4 regions of the Streptomyces sp. NPDC051684 genome follow, and region 2 is predicted to be linked to each of the others. Evidence: riboswitches for the same ligand, from Rfam matches in the RefSeq annotation. Region 2 holds a riboswitch; each other region holds the start of a gene.
What was found. A riboswitch is a leader RNA that binds a small molecule or an ion and turns the genes downstream of it on or off. The one in region 2 is predicted to bind cyclic di-AMP.
Positions count from the first base shown of each region.

Region 1: linked by a shared signal. The riboswitch ahead of ACIA8D_RS09460 (M23 family metallopeptidase) and the one ahead of ACIA8D_RS04265 (M23 family metallopeptidase) in region 2 are both predicted to bind cyclic di-AMP.
Region 3: linked by a shared signal. The riboswitch ahead of ACIA8D_RS31155 (M23 family metallopeptidase) and the one ahead of ACIA8D_RS04265 (M23 family metallopeptidase) in region 2 are both predicted to bind cyclic di-AMP.
Region 4: linked by a shared signal. The riboswitch ahead of ACIA8D_RS26210 (C40 family peptidase) and the one ahead of ACIA8D_RS04265 (M23 family metallopeptidase) in region 2 are both predicted to bind cyclic di-AMP.

Region 1 covers NZ_JBITCS010000006.1:81,111-86,121, reverse strand. Annotated here, with positions in the region: gene ACIA8D_RS09470 (HPr family phosphocarrier protein) at 1-273, shown strand, start outside; gene ACIA8D_RS09465 (GntR family transcriptional regulator) at 457-1,143, opposite strand; gene ACIA8D_RS09460 (M23 family metallopeptidase) at 1,364-2,164, opposite strand; cyclic di-AMP (ydaO/yuaA leader) riboswitch at 2,177-2,340, opposite strand; gene ACIA8D_RS09455 (M16 family metallopeptidase) at 2,581-3,948, opposite strand; gene ACIA8D_RS09450 (M16 family metallopeptidase) at 3,966-5,011, opposite strand, start outside.
Region 2 covers NZ_JBITCS010000003.1:19,932-24,942, forward strand. Annotated here, with positions in the region: gene ACIA8D_RS04255 (PrsW family intramembrane metalloprotease) at 1-202, shown strand, start outside; gene ACIA8D_RS04260 (aldo/keto reductase) at 222-1,178, opposite strand; gene ACIA8D_RS04265 (M23 family metallopeptidase) at 1,294-2,346, opposite strand; cyclic di-AMP (ydaO/yuaA leader) riboswitch at 2,358-2,493, opposite strand; gene ACIA8D_RS04270 (PP2C family protein-serine/threonine phosphatase) at 2,759-3,877, opposite strand; tRNA gene ACIA8D_RS04275 (tRNA-Met) at 4,080-4,153, opposite strand; gene ACIA8D_RS04280 (alginate lyase family protein) at 4,216-5,011, opposite strand, start outside.
Region 3 covers NZ_JBITCS010000031.1:96,927-101,937, forward strand. Annotated here, with positions in the region: gene ACIA8D_RS31150 (tyrosine-protein phosphatase) at 1-539, opposite strand, end outside; cyclic di-AMP (ydaO/yuaA leader) riboswitch at 923-1,094, shown strand; gene ACIA8D_RS31155 (M23 family metallopeptidase) at 1,098-1,874, shown strand; gene ACIA8D_RS31160 (MFS transporter) at 2,058-3,413, opposite strand; gene ACIA8D_RS31165 (SGNH/GDSL hydrolase family protein) at 3,824-4,606, shown strand; gene ACIA8D_RS31170 (TetR/AcrR family transcriptional regulator) at 4,649-5,011, opposite strand, start outside.
Region 4 covers NZ_JBITCS010000023.1:31,769-36,779, reverse strand. Annotated here, with positions in the region: gene ACIA8D_RS26220 (ATP-dependent Clp protease proteolytic subunit) at 1-557, shown strand, start outside; gene ACIA8D_RS26215 (hypothetical protein) at 565-873, shown strand; cyclic di-AMP (ydaO/yuaA leader) riboswitch at 1,228-1,439, shown strand; gene ACIA8D_RS26210 (C40 family peptidase) at 1,443-1,916, shown strand; gene ACIA8D_RS26205 (DUF6328 family protein) at 1,965-2,438, shown strand; gene ACIA8D_RS26200 (ATP-binding protein) at 2,422-2,859, opposite strand; gene ACIA8D_RS26195 (helix-turn-helix domain-containing protein) at 3,143-3,994, shown strand; gene ACIA8D_RS26190 (DUF397 domain-containing protein) at 4,045-4,254, shown strand; gene ACIA8D_RS26185 (8-amino-7-oxononanoate synthase) at 4,238-5,011, opposite strand, start outside.

The DNA of each region.
Region 1 (5,011 bases), on a different contig from region 2:
CGCCGCGTCAACGTCGGCTGGGCCGAGGGCCTCCACGCCCGCCCCGCTTCCATCTTCGTCCGCGCTGCCACGGCGGCCGGCGTTCCCGTGACGATCGCCAAGGCCGACGGCAACCCCGTCAACGCCGCCTCCATGCTGGCCGTGCTCGGCCTGGGCGCGCAGGGCGGCGAGGAGATCGTGCTGGCCTCCGACGCCGAGGGCGCGGACGCCGCGCTCGACCGTCTGGCGAAGCTGGTCGCCGAGGGGCTCGAGGAGCTTCCCGAGACCGTCTGACGTAAAAGACAAAAGCTGTACGACTGAGCCGCGCGCCCCTTTCGGGGGTGCGCGGCTTTTTCGTTCACTGCCGCGCCGAGAATTGGGCGACGGAAAGCAGGCGGAAATAGGCAGCGGAAATACCCCCGCACCTCGTCCGACCCATTCACCGAATAGCGCACTTATTTGTATACGGCGCCGTTGTTAAATCTGGCGGCCCACCGTGTTGACTGCATGTTGCGAAGTCCTCACACGCTCGCCCGCGCGGGGGGCGCGCAACTTGTGGGCGGCCGTCGCGCGCTCGGTGTGCAGGGCGGCCAGGGCGCGCGCACGCTCCGCGTCGCCCCGCGCCACGGCGTCGACGATGGCGCCGTGCTCGGCCCAGGACTCGACCGGTCGGGCCGGACTCTCCACGGCGTACATCCAGGCGATCTTGTGCCGGAGCTGGGTGAGCAGGGTGATCAGGCCGGGGCTGCCGGAGGCCTGGACGAGCGTCTCGTGGAACCAGCTTCCGAGGGAGCGCAGATCCTCGCTCTGACCCCGCCTGGCGCGCTCCTGCCCCAGCCTGACCAGGCCGCGCAGGACCTTGAGGTGGGCCTCGGTGCGGCGCTGCGCGGCGCGGGCGGCACCCATGGGTTCGAGCAGCATGCGGATCTCCAGGAGGTCGGCCGCCTCCCGCTCGGTGGGTTCGGCCACGCACGCGCCCGCGTGCCTGCGCGTGACGACGAACCCCTCCGCCTCCAGGGTGCGCAGCGCCTCCCTTACGGGCACGCGCGAGACCCCGTAGCGGCGCGCGAGCAGTTCCTCGGTGAGTCTGCCGCCGCGCTCGTAGACGCCGGCGACGATGTCGTCGCGGATCGCTGTGCATACCGACTGCGCGGGAATGCGCATGACTCGACCTCCGCCTCAATGCCCGCGATACGCGGTCGATTGACGCCCGGTCAAACACGCGTGACGCGCGGCCGGAACGTTTACCGGGAGACTCTATTCCACCGGACTTGAATTTCCGACGAGGGAACTGAATCCGGGGATATTTTTTGGACAGTGCGGACCCGAGCACGCGAAAGCCCCGGCTCGGTGAGCCGGGGCTTTCGTGGAGTGTGCTGTCGGGTCAGACGTTCACACCGTGCTGGCGCAGGTACGCGACGGGGTCGATGTCCGAGCCGTAGTCGGGGCCGGTGCGGGCCTCGAAGTGGAGGTGCGGGCCCGTGACGTTGCCGGTCGCCCCGGAGAGGCCTATCTGCTGGCCGGGGGTGACGTCCTGGCCGACGGAGACGCCGATCGAGGACATGTGACCGTACTGGGTGTACGTACCGTCGTTCATCTTGATCACGACGTTGTTGCCGTACGCGCCGCCCCAGCCGGCCTCGACGACGGTGCCGCGGCCGACCGCGTGCACCGAGGTGCCGCTGGAGGCGTGGAAGTCGATGCCGGTGTGGCTGCCGGAGGACCACAGGCCGCTGCCGGCCTGGTAGGAGGTGGAGACGTACGAGCCGGAGATCGGCGCCACGAAGCTGTTCAGGCGCTTGCGCTCGGCCTCACGGGCGGCGCGCTCCTTGGCCTCGCGCTCCTTCTTGGCCTTCTCCGCGGCCCGCTTCTTGGCCTCGGCCTCGGCCTTGCGCTTGGCCTCCTCGGCCTTCTTCTTCGCCTCGGCCTCGGCCTTCGCCTTGGCGGCGGCCTTCTGCTGCGCGGAGGCCTGCGCGTCGATCTGGTCGGCGAGGGAGTCGCCGATGGCGACGGCCTGCGTGAGGCCGTCGTGCGGCACTGCCGCGGTGTCGGCGGCGAGGGCGGGGGCGGCGAGACCGCCCACCACGCCCGTCGTGGTGATCGCGGCGACGCCCGCGACCTGAGCGGTGGTACGCGTCAGGCGGCTGGGACGGCGGTGCTTCCCGGTGGCACGGGTGAACCCCATGAAGTGGCTGGTCCTTTCCTTCCTTCTCGCCTACCGGGTTAGCTGACGGGTTCGGAGCAGGAAGGTCTCCTACAGGCCCCCTCCCCTGACGGGAAGAGCGCCCGATTCACCCCAGGGACTTCGGTGGGTCCCCGGCTCCCCTGGCTCGCACCACGGGGACTCGGCGATGACTGTCCGGTGTCGCGGGCGCGACGTACGTCTGGCGGACAGCCGGAGGGAACGCTAAGCGGGGCGTCTTTGGATCGACAAACAGAACCCGGCTTTTGTAGTGCACGCCACAGACCAGAGAGGCAACCTCTACACCAATTCGGACATTTGTGATCGTGTAGTGATTGAAGAAGATCGTGACGGACACCACGAAGCCCCGGCGGCCGAGGACGGCGCCGGGGCTTCGTGAGCTGCCTCGGGAAACGCGGTCAGCCCGCGACCACCGTGACCTCGCCGATGCCGAGCGCCTTGACCGGCTCCTCGATCTGCGCGGCGTCGCCCACGAGGATCGTCACCAGACGATCCGCGGGGAACGCGCTCACGACGGCCGCCGTGGCCTCCACGGTGCCCGTGGCGGCCAGCTGCCGGTAGACCTGCGCCTGGAAGTCGTCCGGCAGGTGCTGCTCGACCTGGTCGGCGAGGGTGCTCGCGACGGCCGCGGCGGTCTCGAACTTCAGCGGGGCCACGCCCACCAAGTTCTGCACGGCGGTGTCCCGTTCGGCATCCGTGAGCCCCTCGGCCGCCAGCGTGCGCAGCACCTTCCAGAGGTCGTCGAGCGCGGGCCCGGTGTTCGGCGTGTCCACCGAGCCGCTGATGGCGAGCATCGCCGCACCGCTGCCGTCGGGCGCGGAACGCAGCACCTGGGCGAAGGAGCGCACACCGTAGGTGTAGCCCTTCTCCTCGCGCAGCACGCGGTCCAGACGCGACGTCAGGGTGCCGCCCAGGCAGTACGTGCCGAGGACCTGAGCGGGCCACACACGGTCGTGCTTGTCCGGTCCGACCCGGCCGATGAGCAACTGGGTCTGCACGGCGCCCGGGCGGTCCACAATGATCACGCGGCCGGTGTCGTCGGCGACGACCGGGGGCACCGGGCGCGGCTCGGCGGTGTCGCCCGTCCAGGCGCCGAGCGTGTCGGCGAGGAGGGCGTCCAGGTCGATGCCCGTCAGGTCACCGACGACGACGGCCGTGGCGGTGGCGGGGCGTACGTGGCGGTCGTAGAAGGCGCGCACGGCCGCCGCGTCGATGGCCGAGACGGTCTCCTCGGTGCCCTGGCGCGGGCGCGACACGCGCGTGTCGGCCGGGAAGAGCTGCTTGGAGAGCTCCTTGGCGGCGCGCCGGGCCGGGTTGGCGCTCTCGTGCGGGATCTCGTCCAAGCGGTTGCGGACGAGGCGCTCGATCTCGCTGTCGTCGAAGGCGGGGGCGCGCAGGGCGTCGGCCAGGAGGGCGAGGCCCTTGGAGAGGCGCGAGGCCGGCACTTCGAGGGAAGCGCGGACACCGGGGTGGTCGGCGTGCGCGTCCATCGTGGCGCCGCAGCGCTCCAGCTCGGCAGCGAACTCCTCGGCGGAGTGCTTGTCGGTGCCCTCGTTGAGGGCCCGCGCCATGATGGTCGAGACGCCGTCCAGACCCTTCGGTTCGGCGTCCAACGGCGCGTCCAGGTGCACCTCCACGGCGACGACCTGCTGGCCGGGCCGGTGGCAGCGCAGCACCGTCAGGCCGTTGGGCAGCGCGCCGCGCTCCGGGGCCGGGAACGCCCACGGCTTGGGCTCGCCCGCCTGCGGCCGGGGGTGGAAGTCCATGTTCGCGAGCTGCTCCGTCACTGGCCCGCCTCCTCGGTGATCTCGGCGGTCTCGGTGTCGGCGGGTGCGGTCGGCTCGTACACGAGGGACGCGCGGTTGTCGGGACGCAGGCGCGCCTTGGCGATCTCCTGGACGTCCTCGGCGGTCACCTCCAGGACGCGCCCCACGGCGGTCAGGGCGAGCTGCGGGTCGCCGAACAGGACGGCGTAGCGGCACAGCTCGTCGGCGCGCCCCGCGACCGTCCCCAGGCGGTCCAGCCACTCGCGCTCCAACTGGGCCTGGGCGCGCTCCATTTCCTCCGGGCTCGGGCCCTCCTCGGCGAACCGGGCGAGCTCCTCGTCGACGGCGGCCTCGATGACCGGCACCTCGACGTCCCCGGAGGTCTTCACGTCCAGCCAGCCCAGGGAGGGCGCTCCGGCGAGGCGCAGCAGCCCGAAGCCGGCCGCCACGGCGGTGCGGTCACGGCGTACGAGGCGGTTGTAGAGCCGGGACGACTCGCCGCCGCCCAGGACGGTCAGGGCGAGATCGGCGGCGTCGCACGCGCGCGTACCGTCCTGCGGAAGCCGGTACGCCGACATGAGGGCGCGCGCCGGGACCTCCTCCTCGACGACCTCGCGCTGCTGCTCACCGATGACCTCCGGGAGCGCGCCGTCGCGCGGGGCGGGCTTGCCGTCGTGGCCGGGGATGGAGCCGAAGTACCGCTCGACCCAGGCCAGCGTCTGCTCGGGGTCGATGTCGCCGACGATCGACAGCACCGCGTTGTTGGGCGCGTAGTAGGTGCGGAAGAAGTTCCGCGCGTCTTCGAGGGTCGCCGCGTCCAGGTCGGCCATGGAGCCGATGGGCGTGTGGTGGTACGGGTGCCCCTCGGGGTACATGAGGGCGGTCAGCTTCTCGAACGCCGTGCCGTAGGGCACATTGTCGTAGCGCTGGCGACGCTCGTTCTTCACGACGTCCCGCTGGTTCTCCATCGACTCGTCGTCGAGAGCCGTGAGCAGCGAGCCCATGCGGTCGGCCTCCAGCCACAGCGCGAGCTCCAGCTGGTGGGCGGGCATGGTCTCGAAGT
Region 2 (5,011 bases):
CAGGGGAAAGGCGGGCACGGACTTCGTCACCCGGGAGCGCGAGCTCCTCGAGGCGCTGTGGGCGCGGCGCGCCTACGCGCGGCCGGCGCTCGCGTACGGCTCCCAGATCGCGGCGCCGATGTGGCTGCCCCCGGTGTACGCGGGCCCCTTGGCGCAGGGCCTCGCGTACCCGACGTACTCCTACAACCCCTACCGGTACTGAGGCCGGCCCTGCCGAGGGCTCACGCGGAAGCCGCCGTCAGCCGGTCGAGCTCCGGCTGCGTGAGGTGCAGGTCCGCCGCCGCGAGCAGCGCCGGGAGCTGTTCGCGGGTGCGCGCGGACGCGATCGGCGCCGTCACCGTGGGCTGCGCGGCGAGCCAGGCGAGGGCGACCGTGGCGATCTCGGTGTCGTGGGCGCGCGCGACCTCGTCGAGGACGGTGAGGACCCGCTGCCCGCGCTCGGTCTCCAGGTACGCGCCGGCCTTGCCCGCGCGGGGGCTGTCGACCTGCTGCCCCGGCCGGTACTTGCCGGTCAGGAAGCCGGAGGCGAGCGCGGAGTACGGCGCGGCCCCGAGGCCCCCGCGGGCGGCGACGTCCTGGAGTTCGCCCTCGTACGTGTCGCGCGAGACGAGGTTGTAGTGCGGCTGGAGCGCGACGTAGCGGGCGAGGCCCTCGCGGTCGGAGAAGTCGAGGGACTCCTGAAGGCGCCGCGCGGAGATGTTGGACGCGGCGATGTGTCGTACCTTGCCCGCCTTCACCAGTTCGTCGAGGGCGCCGATGATCTCCTCGACCGGCACCTCGGGGTTGTCGTAGTGCGTGTAGTACAGGTCGATGTGGTCGGTGCCCAGGCGCTTCAGGGAGGCGTCGGCCGCGGCCTTGATGGTGGCGGCGGACAGGCCCTGGAACTCGGGGTGCTGGCTGCCCTTGGTGGCGACGACCACGTCGTCGCGGCGGCCGCGCGAGGCGAGCCACTTGCCGATGACGGTCTCCGACTCACCGCCCCGGTTGCCGTCCACCCAGGCCGAGTACACGTCGGCGGTGTCGATGAAGTTGCCGCCCGCGGCGACGTACGCGTCGAGCACGGCGAAGGACGTGGCCTCGTCGGCGGTCCAGCCGAAGACGTTGCCGCCCAGGTTCAGCGGGAAGACCTCGAGGTCGGAGGTGCCGAGCTTGCGCAGCGAGGGAGAGGAGGAAGTCATGCCCTGCCTCAACACCCGTACGGAACACGGTATTCCGGGATCGGGCGGAGCAAGGGCGAACCGGCAGCCCTGACGTCGGGGGGTCAGCGCCAGGACCGCCGGGGTTCACAGGCTCTCAGGGGGTGAGGCCCTTGTCGCGCAGCCAGGACGCCGGGTCGACGCCGGTGGACTGCCCGTCGGGGTGGACCTCCAGGTGGAGGTGCGGCCCGGTGACATTGCCGGTGGCGCCCACGCGGCCGATGACATCGCCGGTGGAGACCTTCTGGCCCGCGCTGACATTGAGCGAGGACTGGTGGCAGAACCACAGCTCGGTGCCGTCGTCGAGGGTGAGCACCGTGCGGTAGCCGTACGCGCCCGCCCAGCCGGCCTCCGTGACCGTGCCGGAGTGGATGGCGCGGATCGGGGTACCGGTGGAGGCGGCGAAGTCCAGACCCGTGTGGTAGCCGGAGGACCACATGGAGCCGGGCTGGCCGAAGGTGCCGGAGAGCGTGTAGGAGGCGACCGGGAGCTTGAAGGAGGCGGCCAGCTTGCGCAGGCGCTCGGCCTCGGCCTTGCGGCGGGCCTCCGCCTCGGCCTTCTTCTTCGCGGCGATCTCCTTGGCCCTGGCCGCGTCCTGCTTGGCGGCGGCCTCCTCGGCGGCCTGCTTGGCGGCGGCTTCCTCGGCGGCCTGCTTCGCGGTGGCGTCGGCCGCGTCCTGCTGCGTCTCGGCCTGCTGCATGATGCGGGCCCGCAGCGCCTCGCCGGCGCCGGTCTGTCCGTCGGCGGCCTCGGCCTGGGTGATTCCGGCGCCGCTCAGCGGGGAGGCCGTGGCGTCGGAGTCGGAACCGGAGTCCGAACCGTCGGATATCAGCGAGCCCACACCCGGCAGCGACTTGGCCTCGGGCAGCGAGTCCTTGACCGCGGAGAGGTCGGGCATGGAGATGTGGACCGGCGGCTTGCCGCCCTGTGCGGTGGCGATACCGCCCGCACCGACGGCGGCGACCACGCCGACGCCGAGAACAGTGGAGCTGCGCGCGAATCCACCGCGACGGCGGGCTACGCGATGCCTGCCGCGGAGGGGAGCGACGGAATCCTCGGTGGGATTCCACTCCTCCCAGGTCTCCTGCTCGACGCCGGAGTGGTCTTCGGGGCCGTAGAAGAAGTCGGGGGCAGGCCGGTTGGACGCCACGGGGGCGCTCTCCTTTCCTTCCTTCTCGCCTACCGGGTTAGCTGACGGGTTCGGAGCAGGAAGGTCTCCTACGAACACCAAAGGTGTCCGATTCACCCCAAGTTGGTGGTTCCCCGGCTCCCTTGCGGGATTAGGCGCGTGCGCACGGAGCCGTCTCTTGTGACGGCTGGGACGACCGCGCTGCGTTATCGAACGTTAATAGACAGCAGACAGTAATTCCAAGCGCTTCCCACTGATCGTTCACGACTCTGGCCAGGACTTATCGGGACACCAGTGGGCGGATCGGGGCGAGTTGACGTCACACCCTGCCCACATTCAACGAACTCAATCTTCTGACGGTGCGTCAATTGTTATGCGGAGCGACGCCGTTCGACTACGGTCGGCTACCTCGGGTAACAAACGATCAAGGACCTCAGGTGCGCCGCACGGCGAGCAGCGCCATGTCGTCCGTCGTCCCGTTGCCGGTGTGCGCGCGCACCTCCGCGGCGAGGGCCGCGAGGAGTTCCTCGGGCCCCGGGAAGACACGGCCGGACAGCCGCGCCGCCGGATCGTAGAAGCGGCCGCTCGGGTCGCGCGCCTCGGAGAGCCCGTCGGTGTAGAGCAGCAGCGTGGCCGCGGACGGGAACGCCGCCTCGACGGCCCGGTCGGGCCAGCTGCCGAGTTCGCTCATGCCGAGCGGCAGCGCCGCCTGGCACGGGTCGAGTGCGCGTACGGTGCCGTCGCCGAGCAGCAGCAGCGGGGCGGGGTGACCGCGGTTGAGGACCCGGACGAGGTCGACGCCGTGCGGGATCTCGGCGAGCACCGCGGTGGTGAAGCCCTCGAAGTCGTCGATGCCGCTGCGCCGGGTGCCCTCGCGGGCCAGGGCCCGCTCCAGGCGCTGGGCGACCGCCTCCAGGGAACCCTCCTGCTCGGCGGCCTCCCGGAACGCGCCGATGACGACGGCGACCGCGGCGACCGCGCCGAGGCCCTTGCCGCGCACGTCACCGACGATGATCCGGATGCCGTGCGGGGTGTCCTGGACCGCATACAGGTCACCGCCGATGAACGCGTCGGCCTGCGCCGCCTCGTAGCGCGCCGCGATGGCGAGACCGCCGAGCCGGCGGGCCGGTTCGGGCAGCACCGCCAACTGCGCGGCCTGGGCGATCTCGCGGGCGGAGGCCAGCTGCTGGTAGCTGCGGTACACGATCCGGTTGAGCACACAGGCCAGCAGGCAGACGGTGGCCACGGTGACGATCTCGGTGACGAACACGGAGTCGAGGTGTTCCGTGAAGCGCAGGTGCACCGCGACGATCGCGCCGATCGACACCACGCCGACCAGGACCGTCGCACCGAGCGAGAAGAACGGGGCGGCCACCAGGGGCGCCGCGCTGAACAGGGGGGCGCCGGGAAAGCCGCTGGGGGTCACGTACTCGTAGACCGCGCCGCCGACGACGAGCAGCAGGGGCAGCAGCCGCAGGAAGACCCGGGTGCCCGCGACCTCGGAGTCGCGCCCCCTCCGTCTCCCGCCGGTGCCTCCTGTTCGCTGCCCCACCACTCGTCTCCTGCCGCTCCCTGCCAGCTTCCGGCGTCTCACCAAGAGTTCCTGCACGGCGGCGCCGAGGCGAGCAGGGGTGGGCCGTACGGGTGGGGAACGTGACGGGCGCAACACCGGCGACACAGGCGGCGCGGGCGGACACGGGGACAGAAAAAAACCGAGGCCGGAATCTCGATGAGATTCCGGCCTCGGTCTTCAGTAGCGGGGACAGGATTTGAACCTGCGACCTCTGGGTTATGAGCCCAGCGAGCTACCGAGCTGCTCCACCCCGCGCCGTTGTGTTCACAACTCTACGCCATCAGGGGGAGTGAACGCGAATCGGTTCGCGTGACCGCTCACGCGGCGGCGTGCGTGAGCGTCTCCCACGCCACGAACAGGTCGTCCGTCCCCTCCGGCCGCTGCGTGCGGGTGAGCTTCTCGGTCTGCGGGAGATCCATCTTCAGCCGCCCCTGCAGGTGCTGGAGGCCGACCTCCGTGTCGGGCCCCATGTCGCGCTGCACCTTCCCGCCGCACAGCCAGGACGGGGCCTTGGCGCCCAGCTGGTACTTGGAGTGCAGTTCGAGCGCGGCGGCGAGCCGGTCCTTCACCTCCCCGTACAGGTCGACGCCCTGGTGCCAGGCGGTCTCGGCCATGTGGGAGGTGGCGGCGAGGGAGTAGCTGGCGTGCTTGAAGTTGCGGCAGGTCTCCTGCGCGAGCCCGTCCTTGAAGGTCTTCTGCCCGAACCAGTACGTCTGCAGTTCCTTCGGGGTGTCGATGCCGCTGCCCTTCGGTTTCACCGGCAGCTTTCCGTCGGAGGAGAGGTAGAAGTACGCGGGGACGCGGGCGCGGAAGTGCCCGACGGCCTGGTCGAAGGCGCTCTGGTCGTTGAGGTAGACGGCCATGCTCATCGTCGCGTCGGCCATCACCAGGTCCCAGTTGCCGTTGAAGTCGGCGGAACCGCCGCGCACTTCGGGCAGATACGCCTCGCGCAGCATCCGCTGGAACTTCAGCTCCTGCCCGTCCGGCCAGTTCTTGTACGTGTACTGCATGAGTTCGCCGGCCTTCGCCCAGGACGTGCCGGCCCATGCGGCCTGGAGCCCGGCGTTGTCCTCGCTGTGCCCGGTGACCTTGTCCGCCCAGGCGTTCATGATC
Region 3 (5,011 bases), on a different contig from region 2:
TCGCGCTCCACGCCGACCGCGAGCAGCGTCACCGCGATCGACAGGCCCGCGCGGTCCTTGCCGGCCGCGCAGTGCATCAGCGCGGGAAGGCTGTCCTCGGCGAGGGAGTGCAGCACGCGGCTGTGCTCGGCGGTGCGCTCCTTGATCATGGTGCGGTAGGAGTCGACGAGGCGGTTCGCCGCGCGGCCCTCGGAGAGGATCTGGCGCAGCTGCTCGATGTCGCCGTCGCGGACCATGGTCCAGAATTCGGCGCCGTCGGCCGGGTCGTTGAGCGGCAGGTTGAGATTGCGGACGCCGGGGAGCTCGACGTCGGCGCCCTCCAGCCTCTGGTCCGCGGCGTTGCGGAAGTCGAAGACCGTGTGCAGGCCGAGCGAGGAGAGGAAGGTCGAGTCCTCGGCCGTGGCATGGGCGAGGTGACCGCTGCGGAACAGCACGCCCTGGCGCACGCGCCGGCCGTCCACGGTGGGCAGGCCGCCCACGTCTCGGAAGTTGCGCACTCCGGTCAGCTCGGGCTCGGTGGACGGTGCGTGCTGCGTCACAGGGGCTCCTCCCAATCGGTGCACCGGCGTTGGGTCACCGGTGGGCGCGCTCCTGACGATACGACATCGGTTCCACAGGCAACCATCTGTCCGATTTGCCCACTTCTGTGTCAACTGTGCATGAATCGAAGGGGCTTGTGGGAGTGTGCGTGACCGGCCTCATGTTCGTGACGCTGTGTGGCGGGCGGCCCGGAATGCCTCCCCAGTAATCCCCGAAGGTATGGCGTTGGTAAAGCGGAGAATGTCGACGCAGGGTTACACAGGGAAGCCTCAGAAACCCAAGGAATTGCCACCGCAAGTGAATTCGGCAGTTGTCGCCGTCATTGCGGTTCGCCTACGGTCACCAATCAATCCGGTCGGAACGCCTAGTCCTGCCGCCGCCCGGATTCCTTTCGACTACCCGTCACGGCAGGAGCGGGGGACCCACACGCAAGACGCCGCGTAGGGGATTTCCCGAAGCGGCTTGGGGTGAAGCCGTGCCCGTACCCCGGGCGCGGCCGGGCATCTCCAGCCCGAACCCGACAGCTCACCTCGTAGGCGACGGAGAGGAAATTCAGCATGCCCGCAAAGGGAAAGCACCGCCTTTCGACCTCCCGCCGCATCGCCCGGGTCGCCGCCGTCGCCTCCGCCGGCGGAGCGGCCATCGTGCTGCCGCTGATGGGCGCCAGTGGCGCGCAGGCCGCGACGTCCGGCGCCACCGCCGACACCACGACGTACACCGTCAAGGCCGGTGACACGCTCTCGAAGATCGCCAAGGCGCAGGACGTCGACGGCGGCTGGAAGAAGCTGTACGAGGACAACAAGGACGCGGTCGGCTCCAACGCGGACCACCTCAAGATCGGCGTCAAGCTCACCCTCGGCGCCGCGGCCGAGGGCGACTCCGCCGCCAAGCCCGCCGCCACGCAGGCGAGCGCCAAGACGACCGCCTCCGGCGACTACGTGGCGCCGGTCGACGGCGCCAAGGGCAACGGCTACGGCAACTCCGGCTCCATGTGGTCCAGCGGCAGCCACACCGGCGCCGACTACTCGGTGTCCACCGGCACCTCCGTGAAGTCGATCGCCGACGGCACCGTCGTCTCGACCGGCTCGGGTGGCGCGTACGGCAACGAGGTCGTCATTGAGCACGCCGACGGCCACTTCTCCCAGTACGGCCACCTGTCCTCGATCGGCGTCGCCCAGGGCGACACCGTGACGGCCGGCCAGGAGATCGCCAAGTCCGGCGCGACCGGCAACGTCACCGGCCCGCACCTGCACTTCGAGATCCGCACGACCGCGGACTACGGCTCGGACATCGACCCGATCGCGTACCTGAGTGAGCACGGTGTGAGCGCCTGAGGCGACGTGAGCACGTGAGGTGAGCGCGTGATGCGGTAGCGGCTCGTCGGCCCGTTCCGATGCGGCGCCCGGGGTTCTCTCCGGGCGCCGCATCGCGTTCGCGCGCTCAGAGGGTGCGGGTTGTGGAGTGCGGTCGTCCTGATCCGCAGCCCGCGCCGCCGGGCCGGGGTGGCCCGGCGGCGGTCACCCGGACTGTTCCCGCGCGTCTCCTGCGGGAGCCGACGCGGGCATGCGCCAGGCCAGGACCGCACCGACCGCGAGCCCGGTGGCCGCCAGTGCGGTGGCGACGAGGAACGGGTCGAGGGAGTGCAGGCCCGGAGCGAACCCGATCCCGACGCAGACGGCCACCCCGCTCGCGCCGCCCAGCTGGTCCGCCGCGCGTTGGACGCCCGAGGCGATCCCGGCGTCGTCCTCGCTGACGCCGCTGACGGCGAGGTATTGCAGCCCTACGAGGCCGACTCCCATCCCGGCCGCGATCAGGAGCATGGCCGGGATCATCGCGGGGCCGTTGGCCCGCAGCGCCGCGACGAGGGCGGTGGCGGCCATCGCGGCCGCGGTGAAGCCGAGGCCGGCGAGCACGCACGCGCGTGCGCCCCAGCGGCCCAGCAGGCGCGGCACGAGCACCGAGAAGGTGATCAGGGAAACGGCCAGCGGCAGCATGGTCAGGCCCGCGCCGAGCGGGCCGATGCCCAGTCGTTCCTGCAAGTAGAACGTGAACAGCAGGAACGAGGTCGACAGCGCCCCGCTGAGCAGCATCGTGGTCAGGTTGGCCACCACCCGCGTGCGATGGGCGAAGAAGCGCAGCGGCAGCAGCGGATTGTGCGAGCGCGCCTCGACGCGCACGAATCCGACCCCGGCGGCCACCGCCCCCGCCAGCGCCCCGAACACCGCCCACGCGGGCGTTCCCGGTTCACCGGCCTGGACGACTCCGAGGGTGAACAGCAACGGGCAGGCGGTCAGCAGCAGCGCACCGCCAAGGTCCAGCGCCGGAGCCGCCTTGGCCGCCACGGGCCGGTCCCCCTCGACCAGGAAGAGGGTTGCCAGCAGCACGGTCAGGACGAACGGGACCGAGATCAGGAAGATCCAACGCCACCCCAAGTGGGCGGTGACGATCCCGGACAGGACGAATCCGATCACCAGGCCGCAGCTCGCCACCGCCGCCCACACGCCCAAGGCCCGCGACCGCCGCGGGCCTTCGGGGAACATCAGGACGATGGTGGCCATCGCGGCCGGCAGCGCGACGGCCTCGCCGACCCCTTGCAGCAGCCGCGCGACCACCAGCCAGCCGAAGGTGGGCGCCAGCCCGGCCAGCAGCGACGCGGCACCGAACAGGCCGGCGCAGAGCAGCAGCACGCGTCGCCGCCCGAGCAGGTCGGCGAGCCGGCCACCCAGCATCAACACCCCGCCGCCGGTGACCGTGTAGCCGACCACGACCCAGGTCAGGGTGTGCCCGTCGACGTCGAAGGCGGCGCCGATCGAGGGCAGGGCGATGTTGACCACGGTCACGTCGACCGCGATGAAGAACTGCAGCATGGACAGCGCGCACAGCACCAGCCATGCGCGCGCCGGGGACGGGCCGTGCCCGCGTGAAGAAGGAAGGATGCCTGGAAGCATCAGGTGCTCCGTTGCTCAGAGAAGGCTCCGAGCAGCACAAACGTGCCGCTCCGGTCTGATCACGAAGCGGCTGGGCGCCCAGGAGGAGTGTGAGTCGAACGCCCCGCCGCTAGCGGGACGTCCCGGTCACCGCGGCACAAGCGGCCGCGCACGAAGCAGCAGACATGCAAGGAACGTTAACAGGCGCATGCGCGGCCACTTATTCCCCAAGCGGCGAGTGGGCTTTCTCACCACGCGTCAACCCCTACCTACGATGGCGTAGGTCACTTTTCACCAGCGAAAATACGTGAGTGGCACACGAATCGAGAGCACTCGCGGACTCACTCAACGGCACGATCCGCTCCTACGCGGCCATCGGGGACAGTTTCACCGAGGGCGTCGGCGACCCCGGTCCCGACGGGAAGTTCGCGGGCTGGGCCGACCGGCTCGCCGTCCTCCTGGACGACCGCGTCCCCGAGGACACCTTCAAGTACGCGAACCTGGCCGTGCGCGGCAAGCTCATCGACCAGATCGTCGCGGACCAGGTCCCGAAGGCGGTCGAGCTCGCTCCCGACCTCGTGACCCTGGTCGCCGGCGGCAACGACATCATCCGCCCCGGCACCGATCCCGACGACGTGGCCGAGCGTTTCGAGAGGGCCGTCGCCAAGCTCGCCGACGCGGCGGGCACCGTCATGGTGGCCACCGGGTTCGACACCCGTGACGTGGCCGTGCTCAAGCATCTGCGCGGCAAGATCGCCACGTACAACATGCATGTGCGGGCGATCGCCGACCGCTACGGCTGCCCGGTGCTCGACCTGTGGTCGCTGAAGTCGGTCCAGGACCGCAGGGCATGGGACGAGGACCGCCTGCACCTGTCGCCCGAGGGGCACACGCGGGTGGCGCTGCGCGCCGGTCAGGCGCTCGGCATCGAGGTGCCGGCCGACCCCGAGCAGGCGTGGCCGCTGCTGCCTCCGCGCGGCACGTTCGAGGTGCGGCGCGACGACATCCACTGGGCGCGCGAGTTCCTGGTGCCGTGGATCGGGCGCCGGCTGCGCGGCGAGTCCTCCGGTGACCGCGTGCAGGCCAAGGGCTTCATCGACCCGCACGCGGTGAAGGCCCACCTGGAGGCGGCGTCCTGACGCCCGCCCCTTCGGCGGTACGGGGGCGCTGACGGGTTATCGTCAGCGCCCCGCGCCCGTCAACTCCGCGCGCTCAAGGCCCAGTTCGCGGGCGAGTGCCTCGTCCACCCACTCCTGCATGCGCGCCCGCGACACCGTGCCCGGCTTGGCGCGCCCGTCGTCGTAGGTCGTCATCTGCACGGCGAGCCCGTCCAACAGTGCCGTGATCCGCAGCGCCGTCCCCATCGGATCGGGGCAGGCGAACTCGTCCGCCGCCACGCCCTCGGCGACCACTTCCGCGAGCGCCGCCTTCCACTGCTGGTCGAGGTCCCGCGTGACCTCCCGCAGCGCCGGCTCGCGCAGCGCCGCCGCCCAGCCCTCGATCCACAGCCGCCACCCCTTGGCCTGCCCCGTCGGCGCGTACCA
Region 4 (5,011 bases), on a different contig from region 2:
ATTCGAAGCTTCTGGAAGAGCGCATCGTCCTCCTCGGGACGCCGATCGACGACGTCTCGGCGAACGATGTGATGGCACAGTTCATGCACCTCGAGTACCTGGCGCCCGACCAGGACATCTCCCTGTACATCAACTCCCCGGGCGGCTCGTTCAGCGCGATGACCGCGCTCTACGACACCATGCAGTTCGTCGGCTGCGACGTCGCGACGACCTGCCTGGGGCAGTGCTCGTCCGTGGCCGCGGTACTGCTCGCGGCGGGGACACCCGGCAAGCGGATGACGCTGCCCGGCGCGCGCGTGGTGCTCGACCAGCCCTCGCTGCCCGAGCCGGCCCAGGGACAGCCGAGCGACCTGGAGATCTACGCGAGCGAACTCACGCGCATGCGCGACCAGTTGGAGGAGCTGCTCGCCCGGCACAGCGGGCGCACCAAGGAGCAGGTCGGCGCGGACATCGAGCGGGACACCGTCCTGACGGCCGAACAGGCCCTGGAGTACGGACTGGTGGACCACGTCGTCGAGAGCCGTACCGCCACCCTGCGCTCCCCCGGCACGAGGTGATCGGCCGATGTATCCACCCGAACCGCCGCCGCTGCCCGCGATGACCCGCGCCGAGTGCGAGCTCGTGGACCGCTATCTGGAGGTGGTCGACCTCATCGCGCGGATCAACCCGGCCCGGGGCGACGACACCTACAGCGGCCTGCGCGCGGCGCAGGCGCTGGTGAGCCGGGCCGTCGAGCTGCGGGACGCGCTGAACCTGATGCACCAGAGGGGCGAGAGCCGGGTGCACGCGAGCACGCTGGCGCGGGCACTGCGCGTCCTGGACGGGGAGCGGCGCACCAACCGGGTCACACTGCCGTCAGAACCGGTCAGTTGAATTCACTTGAAGCCAATTGAAGTCAGGTGAAGCCGTCGACCGCTCACCGGGCTTCCCGAACCGTCGAGCCGCAACCCAAACGACCCAGATGGGGTACCCCGTACGGCCTAGCCTCCGGTACGCGGATGAGCCCGGCAAAGTTGCGTACGAGCCGTAGGCAACCGCCGGAATATGGCGTTCCGCCGCTGGTGCGGGGCTCGTCGGGTCTCGGCGGGCAGGGGCGAAAGGCGCAGCGTCCACCTGAACGGGTCAAGGGTGACGAGCCTCACTTACCGCCGGTTCGACTCGGATTTCGCCTCGGCCGTGCGTGAAGATCCGTTGCGACGACAAGCCCCCGCCGCCGCGGCGGGGCGGTCCGCACGGACGCCGAGTCCTGCCGCCGTGCGGATGCCAGGTCGACAGGAGTGCATCGGCAGGAGTGGAGGACCCGAGCACGACGGGCCACCGCCGCGCCTCGTCAGAGGCCGCGCCGGACGGCCCTTGGGGTGAAGCCGCGGTACGCGGCCGGGCAACTTCGCCACCCGAACCCGACAGGTCATCCTTCACAGGCGGTTGACGAAGGGTTGCGCATGACTGCGCTGAATCGTGTTCCGTCGCTGCTGACCCGGGCGGGCACCGCTTCCGCCCTCTCCATCGCCGTCGCCGGCGCGGGGCTCATGGTCCCCGGCGCCGCGTCCGAAGCATCAGCGGCAACGGCATCCGTCAAGGCACTGCAGGTCGCCGCGTCCAAGAAGGGTGCACCGTACAAGTGGGGCGCCGCGGGGCCGCACCGGTTCGACTGCTCGGGCCTCACGCTCTACTCGTTCAAGCGGGCGGGCAAGAAGCTGCCGCGCACCGCGGCCCAGCAGTACAACAAGACCAAGCACATCTCCAGGTCTCATCGCACACCTGGAGACCTGGTGTTCTTCCGCTCCGGCCGCAGCATCTACCACGTCGGCATCTACGCCGGAAAAGGCCGCATCTGGCACTCCCCGAAGACCGGTTCCGTGGTCCGTCTGGAGCGGATCTGGACGAACAGCGTGTCGTACGGCCGGGTGCGGTGAACCCCTGCGCTCGCGCTTGAGCGGACCGCGAGCGGATACTCGTAGGGGATGCATGAGCGCAACGAGACGCCTCTGGAACGCGCCGATCGGAACTTCGGAGAGCTCCTCCAAGAGCTCCGGGTCACCCAGACCGGCGTGCAGTTCCTGTTCGCGTTCCTGCTGACGCTCGCGTTCACCCCCCGCTTCCCGTCGCTCGACACGGTCCAACGGACCACGTACGTCACGACGTTGCTCCTCACGGTCATCGCGGCCGCGCTGTTCACGGCGCCGGCCGCGGTGCACCGGGTGCTGTTCCAGCTGGGTGCGAAGCGGCGGATCGTACGGGTGTCCTCGCGGCTCGCGGCGTACGGGATGGCGGCGCTCGTGCTCGCGCTGAGCGGGTCCGTGCTGCTCGTGGTCGATGTGACGGTCGGCAGGGCCGGCGGGATCGCGGCCGGCGCCGGCGCGTTCTGCGTCTGTGTGGGGCTGTGGGGACTGCTCCCGTGGCTGATGCGGCGCGCGCTCCTCAAGCGGGACGACTGACCGGGGCCACCCACGGCAGTGTGATCCACACCGTCTTGCCGCCCTCCGGGGTCGGGCGCACCGTCAGGGTGCCGCCGCACTCCGCGGTGAGACAGCGGATGATGACCATCCCCCGCCCGTTGTCCTGCTGGACCGCGGCCGGCAGCCGCTTGGGATAGCGGGGGTGACTGTCGGTGACACCGATGCGCAGCCGCTCGTCGCGGTCCAGCTCCACGTCGACGGTGAACGTGGGGGACTGCCCGAGGGTGTGCTGCACCGCGTTCGTCGCGAGTTCGGACACGATCAGGCGGACGGTGTCCGCCGCGTCCGTCCCCGACGCCATGCCCCACTCCGCGAGGACGGAGGCGACATACCTGCGGGCGGCCGAGACCGAGGCGGGATCGCTCGGCAGCGTGACGGATGCTTCCTGGTGGTCTGCCATGGCGACGTGTCCCTTTCCCGCCGAGGTGGCTCGTCCGGCCTCGCGGATCGCTCGCGCGCGGGCCCCGGCAACTGCTTCGCGCCAGATTGCCACTTGGACGTCCCACTGTGGTGCCGATCCCCCAAGATATGCATATATCTGTCGCTCGATGCGGTGAACTCTGCGACGGTGGACCGTATTTGGGCCGAGGCACGCTGTGTCCTCTACCGTCGGCTCAGACACGCGTCCCGTGCGGCCGGGAGGGAGTCCGGCCGGGTGACGCGAGGAGCCCGAGGAGTCCTCCATGAAATACGGTCCCGCGGTACGCCGCCGCAAGCTCGGTGCCGAATTGCGGACGCTGCGCGTCCAGGCCGGCCTCACGAGCGGGGAGGCGGCCAGGCTCGTCGGCTGGCACCAGTCGAAGGTGAGCAGGATCGAGACAGGGCGCAGTGGCGTGAAGCCTTCGGACGTGCTGCGGCTGCTCGACGCCTTCGAGGCCAGCGATCCCCGGACCCGCGAGCTGCTGGTCGCGCTGGCCGGCGGCGACGAGGCGGGCGGGCACCACTGGTGGCACGCGTACCGCGGTCTGCTGCCGCCCGCGTACCGCGATTTCATCAGCCTCGAGTCACAGGCGTGCCGCATCAGGACTCTGGAGACGAGTGTCGTACCGGGGCTCCTGCAGACGCCCGAGTACGCGCACGCGGTGACATGTTCGGTGCTGAACGGGGCACCGGACCGACACATCGACGCGTTGGTGGAGGTGCGGCTCGCGCGCCAGGACGTGCTGCGCGCCGAGCCGCCGCTGCGGCTCACCGCCGTGCTCGACGAGGCCGTGCTGCGCCGCGAGGTGGGCGGGAGCGGCGTGCTGCGACGGCAGTTGACACATCTGACCGAGGCGGCGTCGATGCCGCATGTCCGGATCCAGGTGCTTCCGTTCTCGTCCGGAGGCCATATCGGCCTGACGGGACCTTTCGTTGTGTTCTCTTTTCCGAACACATCTGATCTGGATGTGGTTGTTCTCGACCATTTGACGAGTAGCCTCTACCTCGAACGGAAAGAAGACCTCAAGGCGTACACGGACGCCTTCGACGCTCTTCTGCTCCATGCCAGGTCACCCGAGGATTCACTGGAATTCATCGCAAAGATTGCCGGGTAAGCGAGGACGCCGACACCTCGTCGTGCGCCGGCACCGCGTGAGGAGGCACCATGACCATTGCGTGCAGTACGTCGCTGAGGGGCGTCCGATGGCGGCGCAGCAGCCGCAGCACGGGCGCCAACAACTGCGTGGAGACAGCGCCGTTGAGGACGAGCGTGACGACCGGACTGCTGGCCGTCCGGGACTCCAAGCACACGGCGGGCCCCGCGCTCCTGTTCACGTCCGAGACCTGGCGGAGCTTCGTCAACTCCCTGCGGTAGCAGCCCCGTTCGGGACAGTGCGGCTGATCACCCGGACGGCCTCGGCGACCTCGGTCTCCGTGAGGTCGGCGCGGGCGGTCAGCCGCAGCCGCGCGATGCCGTCAGGCACGGACGGCGGCCGGAAGCACCCCACCGAGAGCCCCGCGTCCCGGCAGTCGGCCGCCCAGCGGACGGCCGCGTCGGGCGAGGGAGCGCGCACGGAGACGACCGCGGCGTCGGGCCGTCCCGCCAACAGGCCCTCGCCCAGCAGCAGTTGATGCAGCGACGTCGCCACGTGTCGTGCACGCGCGGCGCGTTCGGGCTCGCGGCGCAGCAGTCGCAGCGCCGCGAGGGCCGAGCCGCAGGCGGCCGGAGCGAGGCCCGTGTCGAAGATGAACGTGCGGGCCGCGTTGACGAGATGGTCGATGACGTGGGCCGGACCGAGGACCGCGCCGCCCTGACTGCCCAGCGACTTGGACAGGGTGACGCTGACGACGGTGTCCGCCGCGCCCGCGAGGCCCGCCGCGTGCGGGACGCCGCGTCCACCCGGCCCCACGACACCGAGCCCGTGCGCGTCGTCGATGATCAACCCCGCACCGAACTCCCGTGCCACTTGCGCGAGTTCGACGACGGGCGCCCGGTCGCCGTCCACCGAGAACACCGAGTCGGTGACGACGACGGCCGGCCCGTCATGTGTGCCGAGCGCCTTGCGGACGGCTTCCGGGTCCGCGTGCGGAGCCACGTGGGTGGCACCCCGGGCGAGCCGGCAGCCGTCGAT